3 regions of the Dactylosporangium sp. NPDC050588 genome follow, and region 1 is predicted to be linked to each of the others. Evidence: riboswitches for the same ligand, from Rfam matches in the RefSeq annotation. Region 1 holds a riboswitch; each other region holds the start of a gene.
The links. A riboswitch is a leader RNA that binds a small molecule or an ion and turns the genes downstream of it on or off. The one in region 1 is predicted to bind thiamine pyrophosphate.
Positions count from the first base shown of each region.

Region 1 (6,790 bases):
CAAGGCCCGCCGCCAGATCATCAAGGACTACGTGGCGTTCCCGCTGCTGGCCGGACCGTCGTTCGTGCCGGCCCTGCTCGGCAACCTCCTCGCGAACGTGGCCCGCAACGTGTGGTCACACACCATCATCTTCTGCGGCCACTTCCCCGAGGGCTCCGAGGTGTTCACCGAGGACCAGCTCGACGGCGAGACCCGCGGCGAATGGTACGTGCGGCAACTGCTGGGCTCGTCCGACATCGACGGCGGCCCGCTGTTCCACCTCCTGTCCGGCAACCTCAGCCATCAGATCGAGCACCACCTCTTCCCCGACCTGCCCAGCAATCGCTACGCGGAGATCGCCCCGATGGTCCGCGACCTCTGCGAACGGTTCGGGCTGCGGTACAACACCGGCTCCCTCGCCCACCAGACCGCCAGCGTCTGGAAAACCATCGTCCGCCTCGCCCTGCCCGGCCGAGGCCCAGCCGGCCAGTGAGGGCTTTATGGGGTGCCAGCACCATCGGGGCCCCGGAACGTAGCGCTCCTGACAACGCCGGCCTCGGGCGGTTCGATAGAAGCATGCAATCACCATGACACCGGCGATCACGTCGACGCCGTCAACGGACGACGCCCGGCAGCGACTTCGCCGTGCTGGCCCGCAGGATCGGCGCCGAGGGGCTGCGGCAGCGCCGGCCCGCCTACTACCTCGCCCGGCTGAGCCTCGTCACGCTCATGTTCCTCGGCGGCTGGAAGGCGTTCTTCCTCATCCGGATCGTCCTGGTGGCAGCTGGTGACGGCCGCCTTCCTCGCCGTCACGTTCGGCCAGGCCGCGCTCGTGATCCATACAGTCCTCAAGCGGGGCCGGACTTCACCGGCCGCGTCGCCATCGTTGTCCAGCCGAACGCGTGAGGGTAGCCTTACCAGGAGTGATGCTGGTCCGGCGTCCGGTCGAAAGCGGCTGTCCTCAGAAACCCCAGCCGCCGCCCACGTTGCCGCGCCGAGTTGCGGCCGCGCGACGTTGTTCTGTCGCCGTGACCGGCGTGGGTCACGATCGAGCGGCGGCCGTACCGGTCGGGCTCGTCACCGGACATCTCTACAGTGGGCGGCACAGTGGAGCTGATGGAACGGGTCTGCGTCGACGCTGCGCAGGCCTTGTCGGCCTCCGGGGTCGGGGTGAGCCTGATGGCCTCCGACGGCACTCACGGCATGGCAGCGGCGTCCGACCCGGACACCGCGCGGATCGAGGAGCTGCAGTTCACCTTCGGGGAAGGCCCGTGCATCGACGCGGCCGCGGCCGGCCGCCCGGTGCTGGTGCCGGACCTGACCGACGGGGCGATGCGCCGATGGCCGATGTACGCCGCTGCGGTCCTGGACGAGGGGATCCGGGCGGTGTTCGCGTTTCCCCTGCAGGTCGGGGCGGCTCGCCTCGGCGTCCTCGACGTGTTCCGGGCCCGCTCCGGGGCGATGTCCAGACCGGAGCTGGGCCGGGCGCTGACGCTCGCCGACCAGGTCGTGACGACCTTGTTGGACGGTCAGGAACGGACCACCGGCACGGACGAGCTCGACGAGGCATTCGAGCACCGTGCCGCACTGTTCCAGGCCCAGGGCATGGTGATGGTTCAGTTGCGCACCTCCCTCGCGGAGGCGCTGGCGCGGATCCGGGCCTACGCCTACGCCACCGACCGGCCGTTGAGCGAGGTGGCCGCGGACATCCTCGCCCACCGGCTCCGCCTCGACACCGACCATCCATGAACAGTGGCACGAACACCGCACGAAAGGCCGGGAAGCCGTCATGACCACCGTATCCGAACAACGTCTGGCGACGATCTTCGTCGAGGTGGCCGACACCCTGGTCGGCGGGTTCGACCTGATCGAGTTCATGCAGATGCTCGCCGACCGCGTCGCCGGGCTGGTCACCGACACCACCGTCGGCCTGCTGCTTGCCGACGAGCAGGACCGGTTGCACTTCATGGCCGCCTCGGACGAGACGACCACACTGCTGGAGCTGCTGCAGCTGCAATGGCGGGACGGGCCATGCCTGGACGCATTCCGCGGCGCGGCGCCGGTCGTCAACGCCGATCTGTCCACCGCAAGCCCCCGCTGGCCGCAGTTCGCGCGCTACGCCTCCTCCGCCGGGTTCCGCTCGGTGCACGCGTTCCCGCTACGATTGCGCGACGACGTCATCGGCGCGATGGGCGTCTTCGGCACCGGCCGCAACGACCTCGACGACGCCGACGTGCAGATCGTGCAGGCACTGGCCGACGTCGCCGCGATCGGCCTGCTGCAGGAACGGGCGATCCACCACGGCGAGGTGCTCACCGAGCAGCTGCAGGGCGCGTTGAACAACCGAATCATCATCGAACAGGCCAAAGGGGCCGTCGCGCAGGCGCACCACGTCTCCGTCGACGCGGCCTTCGAGCTGATCCGGGCCCACGCCCGGCGCACCCACCGCCGCCTCAGCGACGTCGCCCTTCGCGTGCTCACCGACGTGACCAGCCTGCCCGACCTCACCGCTGATTGACCCGGTGCGCAGGCGCGACGACCTGCCCGCCGGACTGTGGAATGCCGCCGCGAGTACGTGCCCACGTGCAGGTGCCCCGCCGTGACACTCTCGAGGCTCAGCCGAGGGCGATCAGACCCTCGCCGACACCGTCGCGGATGTCAACGCCCAGCACGCCACCACCGTCGATGTCGTCACCCGGGTGGTGCAGGGCCACCCGGCGAAGGTCCTACTGGACGCCGCGAACGGCGCCGAACTCCTCGTGGTGGGCAGCCGCGGGCACGGCACGTTCACCGGGATCCTGCTCGGCTCGGTCAGCCAACACTGCGTGCAACACGCACCCTGCCCGGTCGTCGTCGTCCCGTCGCGCGTTCATGCCGAGAAGGCAGCATCATGAACCCGCGACCTGGGGCGGCAGCGACCTACGGATGGTCGAACAGATCACCGGCCGGCTGACCCGGCCCCGGGCAATGCTACCGGCGGCACCCGAGGACGTGGCCGTTCTCGCCGCGGCCGGTGACGTAACCCCGGAAGACGGTAGGGCCGCTGATCCCCAGCAAGCCACTCTCCCCCCAGCGGGCACGTCCTCCCAGCTTCCGTCGGCGCCGGCACGCACCACCCTCATCTGCTGGTAGGGCGGGCACTGCCCGACCGAATGCGGCCGCGGCGCTTCCGGGAAGCTGCGCGCGCTCGCGCAGGACGCCTCGCTCAGCCCGTAGCCCTCGGCCAGGATCGCCGTGCGCCCTCAACGGCGGGCAGCGGCTGGGGGCGCGCTGCTGCCTCGGTGGGCCGCAGGACGAGGACGGCGTCGAGCAGGCCGTCGCGGGCGACCGCTTGGTGCGTAGGTCGATTCGGGCAGGCCCCGCGCCCTGAGCGGTACGGCTTCGATCGTGGCCAGGTCATCGGGCGCGGCGTAGTACGGCCACAGCAGGTCCCCGGTCATCGGGCGTACCTCACGACCGTGCGCTGCCGGCCGAGGTCGATCGCGCCGTCGTCGGTGGCGACGGCGGTCTCGACGACTTGGCCTCGTAGAGCTGGGTCTGCGGAAGCTGGACGTCACGCGCCGCGATGTCGTTGGTAACCACCATGCCCGCGACGTAGTCGGCGAGGTTGTCCGCGGTGACCGTCGTGCCGACCGGCATCTGGCGGCCGAAGACCAGTCCGATCTCCACCTCGTAGTCCAGCAGCCGCACGTGGCCGGGGCGGACCACGTCGTCGAACGGGCCGCTGATCGAGCCCGACGTCTTGCGGAAGAACGTCAACGGGACCGTCTCGGGCTTGCCGCCCGTGTCCTTGACGTGCGAGATGAAGTTCGTCGACGTGCGAGATGAAGTTCGTCATCTGGGCGACGACACGGCAGGGCGCGTTGCGCGGGATCGCGCGCGGCATCCACCCCGGCGATCCTCACTGGCAGTAGTCTTGATCCCGATCACGCAACATGCGTCACGCCACATCGCCATGGCCGTTGACATCATCAAAGACGGCGCGCCGAGTGGTCGGTGCAGATGAATAACCTGCGAGGCAATTTTCCTGCGCCGGCATTGTCCGGATCAGGTGAATGGGGATCGCCGTCCAACCTCTCCGATCTTTCGGCCTCTCAGCTCCGCTGGGCTAATAGCTTCGCTCTCCCGCTTGTCCCGCAGGCACTCACATACGCTACGCCGGAAACCGGCAGGTGCAGGGTGAGAGCTCGGGTGAAGCTGATCCGAAAATGCAGGGTGAGAGGGCAGGCGGCAGCATCCCGGCGCAGCTGGGATGCTGCTTACTACGGGCCGGTCGGGCGGCTGGGGCGAGAGTGACGGTGTAGCCGAGGGCTTCGAACTGGCGGATGTGGTTGCGTTTGCGGCGTTCGGGATTGACGCGGGTGTCGTAGAAGCCTGGGCCGAGGTCGGTAAACCAGGCGCGGCTCGTCGGCCACCCCGGCCAGAGCGCTGGCGTCGCGGGCCCGCCGCCACTCGACGATGCGCGAGGAGTACAGCGCCCTTCACTGAGCAGCAGGAGGCGAAACGTTGCTTCTGCCGCTACGCCATGGCGCTGCAGGCCAAGTCGCACAGGGCCACGAGCCGGACCGTCACACCGTCGGCGTCGACCCAGCCGGCCAGATCGTGCTGCGGCGGCTGCCATCCGCGGTCGGTGGCCCCGTCCAGCAGGCCGTCGGCGTAGCTCGCCAACGCTGCGGGCGTCGGCCGGCGGCCGCGGACGCCGAGCAGGTCCCGCACCTCGGCTGCGTGCTGGTCCACCCGCGCCGACAGGCTGGGAACCATAGCTGCTGCCGCGAGGCCGGCGGCGCCGATGCGGCGGTGGAGGCGGTCGAGCAGCATCTGCACGGTCGCGTGGTCGGTGCCCAGGTTCGAGGCGGGGATGTTCATGAGGTACGACCATAGAGACGGCGTACCGGGGCGAAAATGCCGCAACCGCTCCTTTACCGGCATCCTGACCGTTCGGCTGCCGACCGACTGGCCGAACGGGCGAGTCCGGGACGATCCGCCGGACCCGGCAACCCGGTATGCCGGGACTGCCGGGTTGCCGCTCACCAGGGACGGCGGTGGCACGGCCCGGGAGGGTCGCAATCACCGCCGCAGTCGAGCACCCGCGCTACCGGGTCGCCGGCGGCCGTTGACCGGTCTGCGGAGGCACGGCCCGCGTGTCGTCGTCCGCCGCGGACGGTGCCGACGGCGGGCGGGCACGCTGGCCGACGGACTGGTCGCGGTACGCCGAAGACGCTTGCTGGCCGGCGGCGACCGGCGCGGCGGCGGGCCGCTGCTTTTCTGCCATCAGCCGCTCGGCGTCGCTCTGGCCGGCCGCGTACGCCTTCGGGAGTTCGGAGCGGCGGGCCGACTCTGTCTCCGCCCGGTCCAGCCATCGGTCCCAGCGCGCCTGCATCGGCTTCACCAGCCCGCCGCCGACGCCGACGATCAAGATGCCGGCCACAGTGGCGAGAACCGCGATCAGCACCGGGGTCGTGACAGTGGTCGCCACCCCGATCTGGTTGAGCGCGGCGATGACGCCGATACCGAGGATGAACACGAAGGCGATGTTCGCCACCGCGCGACCGTAGGAGATTCCCCCCAATGCTGTGGACACAATGTCTTTCACCGCGGAGGCGATCGCCGCGGCGACCACGACGATCAGGATTGCGACAAAGAGCCGCGGCAGCCAGGCGATCACAGCCGTGATGAGCGTGGAAACCGCGTTCGGGCCCCAGATGTCGAACGCTATCCGCAGGGTGATCAGCAGCACCGCGTAGAAGACGAGCTGAGCGACGATGCCGGAGGCGTCGTAGCGGGACCGGGCAAGCGCCGTCTTGAGACCGCCGCGCTCCACGAGCCGGTCGAATCCCACACGCTCCAGCAACTTGTCGACCGCCGCGCGCAGCAGGCGAGCCACCAGATACCCGACGATCAGGACGACAATGAACGCGATCGCTCGGGGGAGGAAGGCAGCCGCGGACCGAAGCATGTTGCTGAGCGGGCTGCCGATGTCCACGCTCCGCACGGCAAGGTATTGGGACATCATGACTCCTCATTTGTGGACAGTGACGGGGCTAACCCGTATACCCGATCAATCACCCGAAAACCACAAATCACCACACCAGCCCGTCACCCGGAGCACCCGGAACCGCAGCACACATGATGTGTCGTGGTGATCACCGAGGGTCGGCGACGTTGTTCGCGGGGCCGTGTCGCCTTCGGCGGAGTGCCACCTGGCGCTGCACGAACCGTTGGACTCCACCAGCTGGCTGGCCTGCCTGGCCGGTCATCCCGGCCGACTGTCTGCACGTGGTGCAGCGCCCTCGGTGCGAATCCACCAGGCTGGTCGCCACGTGCGCCGGGCCTCGGCTGAGGCAGAACGCGTGCAAACCACCGATTGAGCGAGGAGAGCACGCTGCCGGGGCCTGGAGCAACCGTTGCCGGCCCAATACTCAAGGCCAAATACCTTGCCGAATGAAGTGCCTATATAGCCATAAAATTGGGCGTTTATCGCAGATCATAAAAGATCTCAGCAATATGGACCGAATTGGGCTGGCGCCCACTCCGGATGTGGGGCATCGTGGGGCTTGTGGCACAGACACCGCACAAGACCGACCAGGAACTGAAGACCGCCGTAATCGAGGAACTGCAATACACCCCGAGCGTCGACGCATCCGGCGTCGAAGTGCAGGTCAGCGACGGAACGGTGACGTTGTCCGGCGAGGTCGCCAGCCTGCCGGAACGGCTCGCGGCGAAGCACGCCGCCATCCGGGTCGGCGGCGTCAAGAATGTCACGAACAAGACCAACGTCCGCGCCCCCACGGCCCAGGGCATGAACGACCAG
Region 1 is NZ_JBFAJA010000010.1:23,331-30,120, reverse strand. It holds gene AB0I21_RS08680 (acyl-CoA desaturase) at 1-472, shown strand, start outside; gene AB0I21_RS08675 (hypothetical protein) at 625-885, shown strand; gene AB0I21_RS08670 (GAF and ANTAR domain-containing protein) at 1,096-1,728, shown strand; gene AB0I21_RS08665 (GAF and ANTAR domain-containing protein) at 1,769-2,497, shown strand; gene AB0I21_RS08660 (universal stress protein) at 2,679-2,873, shown strand; gene AB0I21_RS08655 (fumarylacetoacetate hydrolase family protein) at 3,430-3,783, opposite strand; TPP riboswitch at 3,987-4,116, opposite strand; gene AB0I21_RS08650 (DUF6401 family natural product biosynthesis protein) at 4,498-4,845, opposite strand; gene AB0I21_RS08645 (hypothetical protein) at 5,072-5,989, opposite strand; gene AB0I21_RS08640 (BON domain-containing protein) at 6,536-6,790, shown strand, end outside.

Region 2 (6,790 bases), on a different contig from region 1:
CTGGTACCCCTCGCGAAGGGCGAGATCCGCCTCTTCGGCACCCCGCTCAAACGGTTCCGGTCCTGGCACCGCCTCGGCTACGTCCCGCAGCGCGTCGGCGCCGGCAGCGGCGTCCCGGCCACGGTCGGTGAGGTCGTCGCGGAAGGACGGCTCGCACGGCGGGGGTTCCTGCGCTTCCCGTCCCGCGCCGACCGGCGCGCGGTCGAGGAGGCGCTCACCGCGGTCGGGCTCGCCGACCGCGCCCGCGAGCCCGTGTCGGTGCTGTCCGGCGGGCAGCAGCAGCGGGTGCTCATCGCCCGCGCCCTCGCCGGCGCCCCCGAGCTGCTGGTCCTCGACGAGCCGACGGCCGGCGTGGACGCCGGCAGCCAGGAGGCGTTCGCGGCCTGCCTGCACCGCTTCGCCGACCAGGGCGGCACCGTCGTCTTCGTGGCGCACGAGCTCGGCCCGCTGCGGCCGCTGATCACCCGCGCGGTCGTCGTGCACCACGGCGAGATCATCCACGACGGGGCACCCCCGGAGCCCGCCGGCCACCACGCCGAACCCGGCCACGACCACGTCCACCCCCACGCCGCCGTCGAGGCGCCCGGCCTCCTGGGCAGCGCATGAGCGGCCAGCGCAGCGGCTCGGGCCGCGAGTCAGCATGGCAGGTCGCGCTCAGGCCGACGCCGGAGCGCAGCGGAGGTGGCGGCATGAGCCCCGACCGGCCGCCGCTGCGACCGGGACGCCCTGCCGGGGCCTTGATCCGCGTCGGCGCACCGAAGGTGACGGCATGAGCCTCTTCACGTACGACTTCATGATCCGCGCTCTCGTCGGCGCGCTGATCACGGGTGCGTCGGCGCCCGCCATCGGCATCTACCTCGTCCAGCGGCGGCTGTCGCTGATCGGCGACGGCCTCGGCCACGTGGCGCTCACCGGCGTCGGGTTCGGCCTGCTGCTGCACCAGTCGCCGGTGCTGATGGCGGTCGTCGCGGCGGCCCTCGGCGCCGTCGTCATCGAGCTCGTCCGCGAGCGCGGCAAGACCTCCGGCGACGTCGCCCTCGCCATGCTGTTCTACGGCGGCATCTCCGGCGGCGTCGTCCTGGTCAACCTGTCCGACGAGCAGGGCAGTCGCAGCCTCGTCACGTACCTCTTCGGCTCACCGCTGACGACGAGCCGGCAGGACCTGACGGTGATGCTCGTCCTGGGCTGCGCGGTGCTCGCCGTCGCCGTCCTGCTCCGCCCGTGGCTCTTCGCCGTCTGCCACGACGAGGAGTACGCGCGGGTGTCCGGCCTGCCGGTCCGCGCCCTCAACCTCATCCTCGCCGTCACGACCGCCGTCACCGTCACCGTGGCCATGCGGGCCGTCGGGCTTCTGCTGGTCAGCGCCCTCATGGTCGTGCCGGTGGCGACCGCGCAGCAGATCACCCGCGGCTTCAAGGCGACGATGCTCGTCGCGGTGCTGCTCGGCCTGACCGTCTCCGGCGGCGGCATCTGGATCTCCACCGAGGCCGACACCGGCCCCGGCGCCACCGTCGTCCTGCTCGCCATCGCCGGCTTCTTCGTCGTGACGGTCGGGGCCGCGGGCTGGAGGGCGGCGCGCCGTCGTACAACAGCCGGAAACGCCACCGAGGAGCGCTCCACACCTGAGGTGGTGCTCGACCGTGGTTACTGACAACGGTTACCGTTGCGCACATGTCGAGCATTGAGGGTTACGAGGCGGCCGGCGAGCTGTTGCGTGCCCTCGCCGCCCCGCTGCGCATCCGCATCGTGACCGAGCTCGCCGGCGGCCCCCGCTGCGTCCACGAGCTCGTCGACACCCTCGGCGCGCCGCAGCCACTCGTCTCGCAGCACCTGCGCGTCCTGCGCGGCGCGGGCGTGGTGCGGGGCTCCCGCCGGGGCCGCGAGATCGCGTACGCGCTGACCGACGACCACATCGCCCACATCGTCGCCGACGCCGTCTCCCACGCCCGGGAGTCGACCGGTTCCTGACGTCGCACGTCGATCGGCTCCTCACCGCTGCACGTCGACCGGCCCCTGACCGTTGCACGTCGACCGGCTCCGGACCGCTGCACGTCGATCGGCCCCTGACCGCCACACAGTGCGGTCACAGCGCCTGTCCGTCAGGCTGGAACGGTGAAGCTCTATGCCGACCGTGCCCCCACCGCCCTGCGGCAGTTCCTCACCGACGTGTTCGTGGTCGTGTGGGTCTATGTCTGGGTCAGGCTGGGGATGACGCTGTTCGACCTCATCCAGAAGCTGGCGGTGCCCGGGCAGAAGCTCGAGAGCGCCGGAAACGGGCTGGCCGACAATCTCAAGGGCGCCGGCGACAAGATCAACGGCGTGCCCGGCGTACCCGACTCGGTCGCCGCCCCCTTCACGAGCGCCGCGAACGCCGCCCGCTCCCTCGCCGACGCCGGCCACCAGCAGCAGGAGATCGTCAACGACCTGGCCTGGATCCTGTCGGTCCTGATGATCGCGGTGCCGGTCGCGATGCTGGTCCTGGTGTGGCTGCCGCTGCGGATCCGCTGGATCCGCCGGGCCGGCTCGGCGGCCCGGCTGCGCAACGCCACCGCCGGCCGCGACCTGCTGGCCCTGCGCGCCCTGGCCACCCAGCCGCTGGGCAAACTGGTGAGGATCGACCCGGAGATCGCCGCCCTGTGGCGCAGGGGCGACAAGCAGGCGGTCGAGGCCCTCGCCACCCTGGAGCTCCGCAGCCTCGGCCTGCGACCTGCGGTGACATCGTCTAGTGAGCGCGCCGTTACCCATTTGTAGATCAATTAGGCGCGGTGGAGTAGCGTGTTGGTGAAGCGGAACGCCGACGCGCCGCCCGGCTCGATGCCGGCCTCGGGTCGCCCCGAGCCCGGCCTAGGCGGAGCGACGACGCCCCGCTCGCAAGCAGCCCGCCCGCGCGCGGGACACGGGCGTGGCGGCCCGCCTCGTGCGCGGCATGATCGGTAAGCAGCCCGGCCGCACACGCAAGGCACGGGCGTGCGAGACGCAGGCATGGGGTGGCGGCCCGCCCCGGGCGCGGCCTGATCGCAGGCAGCCCGCCCACGCACGCGAGAGACTGGCCGCCCGCGTCTCGCGTGGACGGGCACGGGCGGCCAGCCGGGTCTCCGGCCGACCACCCGCGCGTGCGGACGCCCGTACATGCGTGCGGACGCCCGTACGCCGTGGAGGTCAGAAGCGGCGGCGGACGTCCTCCGCGGCCGACGCGCCCGGCTCCCAGTCCGCGAGCCACGGGCCTGCGGCCGCGGGCGGGATGATCCCCTCCTCCAGGGACAGGTAGCGGCCCGCGATGACCCGCTTCGCGGCGGCGGACTCGATGGCGTCGGCGTTGTCCCACAGCTCGCGGAAGAGGGCCTCGGCGCGCAGGGTGGCCTGGCGGCAGAACAGGTCGGCGAGCTCGACCCCTTCGGGCCGGGTCGCGCGCTCGCTGCGGGCCTTCACGCACGCCGCGGACATCGCGAAGAGCTCGGCGCCGATGTCCACGACGCGGCCCAGGAAGCCCTGCTTGTGTTCGAGTTTGCCCTGCCAGCGGGCCATGCCGTAGAAGGTCTCGCGGGCCAGGCGGCGGGAAGCGCGCTCGACGTAGCGCAGGTGCTGGGCGAGCGGGCCGAATTCGCTGTAGCCGGACGGCAGCTGGCCCTTGCCGGCGACCAGGGTCGGTAGCCACCTGGCGTAGAAGCCGCCGGCCCGGCCCGCGGCCTTGGCCTTCGCGCCCAGGCCGGCGTCGGGGTCGATGATGTCGCCGGCGACGGAGAGGTGGGCGTCGACGGCCTCGCGGGCGATCGCCAGGTGCATGATCTCCGTCGAGCCCTCGAAGATGCGGTTGATCCGCACGTCGCGGAGGATCTGCTCGGCCGGGATGGGGCGTTCGCCGCGGGCGGCCAGGGAGTCGGCGGTCTCGTAGCCGCGGCCGCCGCGGATCTGGACCAGCTCGTCGGCGACCTTCCAGGCCAGCTCGCTCGCATACAGCTTGACCAGCGCGGCCTCGATGCGGATGTCGTTCTGCTCGTCGTCGGCGAGGCGGCAGGACAGCTCCAGCATCGCCTCCATGCCGTACGTGGAGCCTGCGATGAACGCGATCTTCTTCGCGATCGCCTCGTACGAGCCGATCGGGCGGCCCATCTGGACCCGTTCGGCGGCCCACTCGCGGGCGACGTTGAGGCACCACTTGCCGGCGCCGACGCACATGGCGGGCAGCGACAGCCGGCCGGTGTTCAGGGTGCTCAGCGCGATCCGCAGGCCCTGCCCCTCGCCACCGATGACGTTGGCGGCGGACACCCGCACGTCGTGGAAGCGCGTCACGCTGTTCTCCAGGCCGCGCAGGCCCATGAACGCGTTGCGCCGCTCGATCGTGACCCCGGGCGCGTCGCCCTCGACCACGAACGCCGTGATGCCGCCCCGGTGCCCCTCGGAACGGGGTACCAGCGCCATCACCACGAACAGGGTGGCGAGGGTGCCGTTGGTGGCCCACAGCTTGACGCCGTTGAGCAGGTAGTCGCCGTCCCCGGTCGGCACGGCGGAGGTGCGCAGGTTCGCCGGGTAGGAGCCGACCTCGGGCTCGGTCAGCAGGAACGCGGACACCTCACCGCCGGCAAGCCGGGGCAGGAAACGGGCCTTCTGCTCGTCGGTGCCGACCAGCTTCAGCGGCTGCGGCACACCGATCGACTGGTGCGCCGACAGCAGCGCGCCGATCGACGGGTTGACCGACCCGACCAGCGCGAGGGCGCGGCAGTAGTCGAGGTTCGACAGCCCCAGGCCGCCGTACTTGGTGTCGATCTTCATCCCGAAGGCGCCGAGCGAGCCCAGGTCGCGGAGCACCTCGTCGGGGATGCGCGCGTCGCGTTCGATCTGCTGCCCGTCGACGCTGCTGATGTACGAGTGGAGCTTCGCCAGGAACTCCTGGCCTTCGGTGGTCTGCTTGTCGGCCGGCGGTGGGTCGATCAGGTCGAGGCGGAAGCGGCCGAGGAACAGCTCCTTGCCGAAGCTCGGCTTGCGCCATTCCTGCTCGCGGCTGGCCTCGATGACCTTGCGCGCCTGTTTCTCCGTGTGCGTGCTGCTAGCGGTGGGCGAGGAAGCGACCTGCGTCATTGCGGCACCCCCAGGTGTCAGTCCAGTACCGACCAGGCTATTACCCGCCAGTAGCGAAGGCCATGCCTCGCCGAACAGGATCAAGCGCCGTGATTTTCATGACGGGAACCTACGAGTGGGAAACGTTCACTGTTACCGTCGGGAAACAACTTCACATCCGACAGGGGAGCGCACAGCGCTGAGAGTGCGGCGAGCAAGCCGCAGACCCTCGAACCTGATCTGGGTAATGCCAGCGCAGGAAGCTCGGTCACCTCAGGCCACGCGCCACGTCCGCACCCGCGGGCGTGGCGTCGCGTCTCCTTCTGGCTCACCCCCGGACCAGGAGGCACCGAAAATGGAAACCCGTTGGCGGACCGTCGACATCATCGTCGCGTCGGTCATCGCGGTGGCGTTCGCCGCCGTGTTCTACGCATGGAACAACCTGTGGAACGCCATGGAGAGCGTCGCCCTGCCGTGGCGCGCGTTCATCTACGGCGTGTGGCTGATCCCGGGCGTGCTCGGCCCGCTGGTCATCCGCAAGCCGGGCGCCGGGCTCTACACCGAGTTCGTCGCGGCGCTGGTCTCGGCCCTGTTCGGCTCGACCTGGGGTCTCGGCGTGCTGCTGTCCGGTCTCGTGCAGGGCGTCGGCGGCGAGTTCGGCTTCGCGTTCACCGGCTACCGCAGCTTCAAGCTCGGCAACGCCCTCGTCGCCGGCACCCTCGCCGGGGGCGGCGCGGCCCTGCTGGACCTCAACATCTACTACGGCGCGTTCAGCAACACCGACAAGGCCCTGTACGCGGCGATCGTCATGGTCAGCGGCGCGGTCATCGCCGGCGCCGGCTCGTGGGCGCTGCAGCACTCGCTCGCCACGACCGGCGTCCTGGACCGCTTCCCCTCGGGCCGCGAGCGGGCCGCCGTCTAGGCACGTCTCAGCAAACAGTGAGCACCGTCGAGTTCAAGGGATTCGGGTGGCGGCACGCCGGGCGCAAGGCCTGGGCGGTCCGCCACTTCGACCTGCGGATCGAGCACGGCGAGCGGGTCCTCCTGGCGGGTGCCTCCGGCGCCGGCAAGAGCACCCTGCTCGCCGCGCTCGCCGGCCTGCTCGCCGAGGACTCCGGCGAGCAGGAGGGCGAGGTGCTCGTCGACGGCGCGCCGGCCCGGCAGCGCAGGGCGGGCACCGGCATCGTCTTCCAGGACCCGCAGACCCAGCTCGTCATGAGCCGCTGCGGCGACGACGTCGCGTTCGGCCTGGAGAACCGGGGTGTGGCCCGCGACGAGATCTGGCCGAGGGTCGACGCCGCCCTCGCCGCCGTCGGCTTCCCGTACGACCGCGACCGCGACACGGCCCAGCTGTCCGGCGGTGAGCAGCAGCGGCTCGCGATCGCCGGCGTGCTCGTGTCGCAGCCGCGGCTGCTCCTGCTCGACGAGCCGACCGCCAACCTCGATCCGGCGGGTGCGCAGCTGGTACGGGCAGCGCTCGCGAAAGCTCTGCACGAAGTCGACGCCACCATGATCCTCGTCGAACACCGCCTCGAGGACGCGCTGACCCTGGTCGACCGGGTGGTCACGCTGGGCGAGGAGCAGGAGCCGCTCGTCGTGCCGCACCGTCCCGGCCCCGGTGCCGGCCCGGTCCTGCTGACCGCGGAGCGGCTGGCGCTGCGGCACACCGGCAACGTCGTCGACGAGGTCGTCCGCGCCGGCGAGGCCCTCGTCGTCGAAGGCCCCAACGGCGCCG
Region 2 is NZ_JBFAJA010000046.1:83,438-90,227, reverse strand. It holds gene AB0I21_RS29710 (metal ABC transporter ATP-binding protein) at 1-606, shown strand, start outside; gene AB0I21_RS29705 (metal ABC transporter permease) at 770-1,651, shown strand; gene AB0I21_RS29700 (metalloregulator ArsR/SmtB family transcription factor) at 1,672-1,968, shown strand; gene AB0I21_RS29695 (hypothetical protein) at 2,113-2,751, shown strand; gene AB0I21_RS29690 (acyl-CoA dehydrogenase family protein) at 3,160-5,076, opposite strand; TPP riboswitch at 5,229-5,335, shown strand; gene AB0I21_RS29685 (ECF transporter S component) at 5,411-5,977, shown strand; gene AB0I21_RS29680 (ATP-binding cassette domain-containing protein) at 5,995-6,790, shown strand, end outside.
Region 2: it holds a riboswitch for thiamine pyrophosphate, as region 1 does, so the genes downstream of both, AB0I21_RS29685 (ECF transporter S component) here and AB0I21_RS08655 (fumarylacetoacetate hydrolase family protein) in region 1, are expected to answer to the same signal.

Region 3 (6,790 bases), on a different contig from region 1:
CGTGCGCCGCGATCTTGTACGCGATGACGCCGGCCTTGACGTCGTCGCGGTTCGGCAGCCCGAGGTGCTCCTTCGGCGTGACGTAGCAGAGCATCGCCGTGCCGTACATGGCGATCATGGCGGCGCCGATGGCGCTGGTGATGTGGTCGTAGGCGGGCGCGACATCGGTGGTGAGCGGTCCGAGCGTGTAGAACGGCGCCTCGTGGCACCACTCCATCTGCAGGTCCACGTTCTCCTTGATCTTGTGCATGGGCACGTGGCCGGGGCCTTCGATCATGACCTGCACGTCGTGCTCCCACGCCACCTTCGTCAGCTCGCCCAGGGTGCGCAGCTCCGCGAGCTGCGCCTCGTCGTTCGCGTCGGCGATCGAGCCGGGGCGGAGCCCGTCACCGAGGGAGAAGGCGACGTCGTACCGGGCGAAGATCTCACACAGCTCGGCGAAGTGCGTGTACAGGAAGTTCTCCTCGTGACGCGCCAGGCACCAGGCGGCCATGATCGAACCGCCCCGGGAGACGATGCCCGTCACCCGGCCGACGGTCATCGGCACGTACCGCAGCAGCACCCCGGCATGGACGGTCATGTAGTCGACGCCCTGCTCGGCCTGCTCGATGACCGTGTCGCGGTACGCCTCCCAGGTCAGCTTGAGCGGGTCGCCGCCGACCTTCTCCAGGGCCTGGTAGATCGGCACGGTCCCGATCGGCACCGGCGAGTTGCGCACGATCGCCTCGCGGGTGGCGTGGATGTGCTTGCCGGTGGACAGGTCCATGACCGTGTCCGCGCCCCACTTCGTCGCCCAGGTGAGCTTCGCGACCTCCTCCTCGACGCCGGAGGAGACCGCGGAGGTGCCGATGTTGGCGTTGACCTTCACCAGGAAGCGGCTGCCGATCACCATCGGCTCGCTCTCGGGGTGGTTGACGTTGTTGGGCAGGATCGCCCGCCCGGCCGCGATCTCGTCGCGCACCAGCGACGGGTCGACACCCTCGCGGATCGCCACGAACTCCATCTCCGGCGTGATGATCCCCTGCCGCGCGTAGTACAGCTGCGTCCGCTCTCCGCCATGATCGCCGCTGCGTGCCGCGATCCACGGCGCGCGCAGCGGCGGGAGGCCGGCGGGCGGGTCGTTCAGCGGGCCGCTGGTGTCGTAGAGGCGCACCGGTGGGTTGCCGCCGCTCAGCTCGACCTCGGCGAACGGCACACGGATGTCGTCGCGGGACCCCTGGACGTGGACCTTGCGCTTCATGGCGCATCCTTTCGTGGGCTGTGGGCACGGCGAAGCGGGCACGCCATGAGGCGCACCTGTTCGCGTTTTCGGCAGATGTACTGAGCGAGCGGGCCGGACCAGAAGATCCGCGGGCCGGACCTGGTGGGTTACGGAAGCGGGCCGGAGAAGGGACCCCACGCGAGCGGACCGTGCCCGGCGCCGAGCCGCCAGCCGGACGAGGCGCTCAAGGCCGACTGCACGTACTGCTTCGCCCCGGCGAGCGCCTCGGCGAGAGGCTCCCCGAGCGCGAGCCGGGCCGCGGTCGCCGCCGCGAACGTGCACCCGGTGCCGTGGTTGTTCGCGGTGTCGACCCACGGCAGCGACAGCAGCTCGACGGTGCCGCCGACGCAGACGACGTCGACGGCGTCGCGGCTGCCGCGCAGGTGGCCGCCCTTCACCACGACACACTTCGGTCCGGTCGCGGCGAGGTCCTGGGCGGCCTTGATCGCGTCGTCGACGTCGGTGACGTCCCGGCCGAGCAGCACCGACGCCTCCCGCAGGTTGGGCGTGACGACGGCGGCGTGCGGAAAGAGCAGGTCGAGGTACGCGCGCTCGGCGTCCCGGGTGAAGAGCCGGTCCCCGGACGACGCGACGAGCACCGGGTCGACGACGAGGCCGGGCAGCCGCGGCGCGTACGACGCGACGAGGGCGACGGTCTCGGGTGTGGCGAGCATGCCGGTCTTGACGGCGGCGACGGGCAGGTCGGCGAGGACCGCGTCGAGCTGCGCCCCGACGAACCCGGGGTCGACGGCGGAGATCCCCCGCACGCCGACGGTGTTCTGCGCGGTGAGGGCGGTGATCACGCTGGTGCCGAAGACCCGGTGCGCGGCGAACGTCTTCAGGTCCGCCTGGATCCCCGCACCCCCACCGGAGTCGGACCCGGCGATGGTCAGCGCAACACTCGGGTTCACGCCGTCACCTCCGCTGCGCTCCGGGCCGCTCACGCGGTCATCAGCTCCTTGACGAACCTCGCGGGGTCGTCGGCGCGCATGACGGCGCCCATGACGGCGACGCCCGCGGCTCCCTCGTCGAGGCAGTCCCGGACCCGCGCGGGCGAGTCGACGCCGCCCAGGGCGTACACCGGCAGCGGGACGACCAGTGCCATCCTGGCGAACGCGGCCAGGCCCAGCGGGGGGCCGTAGCCGGGCTTGGACCGGGTCGGGAAGATCGGCGACAGGGTCGCGAACCCCGCCTTCGCCTCGGCCGCGGCGAAGAGCTCCGCCTGGTCGTGGCACTTGCGGAACGCGGCCGTGTCCTCCGCCAGCACGAGCCGGCCCTTGACGCCGTCGAGCATGCCGCGGAGCCGGTCGGCGAGGTCGGCGCGGGCCCCCTCGGGCAGGTCCTGCTCGCCGAGGACGACCAGCCGCGCGCCGCCGTCGATCGCCCGGTTGACCACCTCGTCGAGCGGCCGGTGCGCCTGCCGGCGGTCGGTGAACAGCACCAGCCTCGTCACCATGGCAGTCCCCCCATCGGGCTCGAGGCGGTCGCGTACAGGCGGCGCGGGATCCTCCCGGCGGTGTGTGCGAGCCGGCCCGCCTCGACGGCGAGCCGCATCGCCGCCGCCATGCGCGCGGGGTGTTCGGCGCGGGTGACCGCGGTCGCGAGCAGCACCCCGTCGCAGCCGAGCTCCATCGCCAGCGCCGCGTCGGAGGCGGTGCCGATCCCGGCGTCGAGGATGACCGGCACGGTCACCTTCTGCCGGATGAGCGCGATGTTGTGCGGGTTGCGGATGCCGAGGCCGGAGCCGATGGGCGCGCCGAGCGGCATGACCGCGGCGCATCCGGCGTCGGCGAGGCGCTGGGCGAGGACCGGGTCGTCGGTGGTGTACGGCAGGACCGTGAACCCGTCCTCGACGAGCCGCTCCGCGGCGGTGACCAGCTCGACCGCGTCGGGCAGCAGCGTCTCCTCGTCGCCGATGACCTCCAGCTTGACCCACGCCGTGTCGAACGCCTCCCTGGCCAGGTGGGCGAGCTTCACCGCCTCGGTCGCCGTGTAGCAACCGGCGGTGTTGGGCAGCACCCGCACGCCGCACCGTTCGACGACGTCGAGCAGCGACGGTGCGCCCGGGTCGAGCCTGCGCAGCGCGACCGTGACGAGCCCGGTGCCGCTGGCCCGGATCGCGGCCTCGAGCGCGGCGTGGCTGGTCGCCCCGCCGGTGCCGAGGATGAGCCGCGACGGCAGGTCCTCCCCGGCGATGCCGAGCTTCGCACCGTCACCGTTGCCGGCGCCGCCGATGGCGCCGTTGCCGAGGTCAGCCACCTTGGACCGCCGTGAGGACGTCGATGGTGTCGCCGTCGACCGGCCTGGTCCCGGCCCAGTCGGCCCTCGGCACGACGGACCCGTTCAACGCGACGGCGACGCCCCGCGGGTCGGCGACCCCGGCGAGGCCACGGACGACGTCGGCGACGGTCGCGGTGTCGTCCACATCGGCGGCGACCGCGTTGACCACGAGCTGCATACGGCTCACTCCTGACTCCCTGCGCCGGCATGATCCGGATCAGGTTCGACGGTCGGGGGCTGACAGCCCCCCTCTCAGCCCGGTCATACCGGACTCCCGTGGGGTACGAGCTGACCATAACCCCGCCGCGGTCCTCAGGTAAAGCGGCCCACCCCGTACGCGCTGATGTCCACATCCGTCGATCCCTTGGTGACCAGGTCGGCGACGGCGTGCGCGGTGACCGGCGCGAGGAGCACCCCGTGCCGGTAGTGCCCGCCCGCGACGTACACGTCGCCGTGCGGGTGCCCTTCGAGCCGGCCGAGGATCGGGGCGTTGTCCGGGGTCCCAGGCCGCAGGCCGGCGAGGGTCTCCGCGAGCGCCAGCTCGGCGACCCCCGGCAGCAGGTCCGCGGCAGGTCGCAGCAGGTCGAGCACCCCACCGGCGGTCACCGTCGTGTCGGCACCGCGCTCCTCCTCCGTCGCCCCGACGACCAGCTCCCCGTCGGCGCGCGGCACCAGGTACACGTGCCGCCCCAGCGCGACGCCCCGCACGACGTGCGTGAGCAGCGGCTCGGCCCCCCGCAACCGGAGCAGCTGTCCCTTCACCGGCCGCACCGGCAGCCCGGTCAACCGCCCGATCCCGATCCCGTTCGCGATGATGATCACATCGTCCCGCAGGCTGGACAGATCCTCGACGTCCCGCTCCACCCACGTGACCGGCAGCCGCTGCGACCGCAGCGCCGCGAGCAGCAGCCGCGGGTCGACCTGATGGTCCCCGGTCGCCTTCGCCCCGCCGCGCACCCGCGGGCTGAGCATCGGCTCCAGCTCCCGCAGCTCCCGCCCCCGCAGCGGCTCGACCGGCAGCCCCGCCCGCAGGTAGTAGTCGACGAGCCGCCGCACCTCGGTGAGGTCGTCCTCGGTGAGCGCGACGAGCAGCGTCCCCTCCCTCCGGTACCCCAGCGGCATCCCGGTCGCCGCGCTCAGCTCCGCCGCGAACCCGGGCCACCGCCGCATCGACTCGAGCATCAGCCCCTGCAGCGCCTCCTCCCCGAAGCTCGCCTCGGCCGCCGGCGCCAGCATCCCCGCCGCGACCCGGCCCGCCCCCCGCCGCGGGTCCCGGTCGTACACGGTGACCCGCTCCCCACGCCGCACCAGCTCCCACGCGACGCTGAGCCCGACGATCCCTCCCCCGACGATCCCGACCTTCACGCCACCCCTCCAGCCGGACCCTGCCCCGACGCCGCATGCCCACCGGCATGGCCCGCGCCCAGCGAGCGCGGCGGACCGCCTTCCCCAGACGGACACGGGCCGTCGCCCTCCCGGGACGGACACGGGCCGTCGCCCTTCCGGGACGGGCGGGGGCCGTCGCCTCCCTCGGATAAGTCCAGGCGCAAGCGCCCGGATTTATCCGATATTTCGCTTTTATCCGGCGGCAAGACGGCGGTTGAAGTGGTCATGGAATCAGCAGCGCGATCGGCCGCCGAACTGGTCGCGGAATCAGTGGCGCGATCGGCCGCCGAACTGCTCGCGGAGTCAGTAGCGCGATCGGCCGCCGAACTGGTCGCGGCCGTTCCGGACGCGGAGACGGCAGCGAACGGAGAAGCGTCGGAAGAGGAGCGGCTGACCGGGGAAGCATCACCCGCCGAGGAGGAGCCGGTAGCGGAAGCAGCGCCGACGGGACCACCCACCGCAGACGCCGCAGACGCCCCAGACGCAGTGACCGGCGAAGCAGCCGACCCGGACTGAGCGGGCGGGGAAGGTCGGGTCGGGAGGGAAGCCGTTGACGGAGGGGCGGCGGCGAGGACGGCGGCGAAGGCGGCGGCCGCCGCGGCCGGGTCGGGGGCGGTGCTCATCGCACCGACGACGGCGACGGCGTGGGCCCCCGCCGCGAACAACGTCGCGGCGCGCGACGGGGTGACGCCACCGATCGCGATGACCGGGACGTCGACCGCCTCGACGACGGCGCGCACGCCGGAAGGGCCGATGGCGGCGGGGAGGCCGGTCTTCGTGGTGGTCGAGTACGCGGGACCCACGCCGAGGTAGGAGGCGCCGTCGGCGACCGCCTGGCGGGCCGAGGCGGGGTTGCGGGCGGTCGCGCCGAGGATCGCGTGCGGGCCCAGGACCCGGCGGGCGGCGGACACGGGCAGGTCGTCGGCGCCGACGTGGGCGCCGTCGGCGCCGGCGGCGAGGGCGATGTGCAGGCGGTCGTTGACGAGGCAGACGGCGCCCGCGGCGCGGCAGAGGGCGACGACGCGCAGGGTCAGCTCGTACGCCTCACGGTCGGTGACGCTGTCCTCGGGGCGGACCTGGACGACGGTGAAGCCGGCGGCGAGCGCGTGCCCGACGACGCCGAGGACGTCGCGGCCGGGCCGGGTATCGGTGATGAGATGAAGTCGTCCTAGCACCGCGATAGTTTTTCAGACATGAAGCAGGTGCGACTTGGCCGGACCGGGCTGAAGGTCTCCGAGATCTGTCTCGGCATGATGAGCTACGGCGATCCCGCGTGGCGTGACTGGGTGCTCGACGAGGAGGCCGCGGACCCGTTCGTGCGGCGTGCCGTCGAGGCCGGGATCACGTTCTTCGACACCGCCGACGTCTACTCCCTCGGCGCCAGCGAGACCGTGACGGGGCGGCTGCTGGCGAAGTACTTCCCGCGCCGCGACGACTACGTGCTGGCCACCAAGGTGTACAGCGTGATGAGCGACCGCCCCAACGACTCGGGGCTGTCGCGCAAGCACATCCTCGCCGGCATCGACAACTCGCTGCGGCGGCTCGGCGTCGACCACGTCGACCTGTACCAGATCCACCGCTTCGACCCGGAGACCCCGGTCGAGGAGACCATGGCGGCGCTGCACGACGTCGTGCGGTCGGGGAAGGCCCGGTACATCGGCGCTTCCAGCATGTACGCGTGGCAGTTCGCGAAGATGCAGCACACGGCCCGGGCCAACGGCTGGACGGAGTTCGTGTCGATGCAGAACCACTACAACCTCGTCTACCGCGAGGAGGAGCGGGAGATGCTGCCGCTCTGCGCCGACCAGGGCATCGGCGTCATCCCGTGGAGCCCCCTCGCCAGGGGCATGCTGGCCGGCAACC
Region 3 is NZ_JBFAJA010000003.1:158,323-165,112, forward strand. It holds gene thiC (phosphomethylpyrimidine synthase ThiC) at 1-1,240, opposite strand, end outside; gene thiD (bifunctional hydroxymethylpyrimidine kinase/phosphomethylpyrimidine kinase) at 1,369-2,172, opposite strand; gene AB0I21_RS03145 (thiamine phosphate synthase) at 2,202-2,717, opposite strand; gene AB0I21_RS03150 (thiazole synthase) at 2,711-3,457, opposite strand; gene thiS (sulfur carrier protein ThiS) at 3,513-3,719, opposite strand; TPP riboswitch at 3,718-3,828, opposite strand; gene thiO (glycine oxidase ThiO) at 3,854-4,906, opposite strand; partial or broken gene thiE (thiamine phosphate synthase) at 5,512-6,108, opposite strand; gene AB0I21_RS03170 (aldo/keto reductase) at 6,121-6,790, shown strand, end outside.
Region 3: it holds a riboswitch for thiamine pyrophosphate, as region 1 does, so the genes downstream of both, thiS (sulfur carrier protein ThiS) here and AB0I21_RS08655 (fumarylacetoacetate hydrolase family protein) in region 1, are expected to answer to the same signal.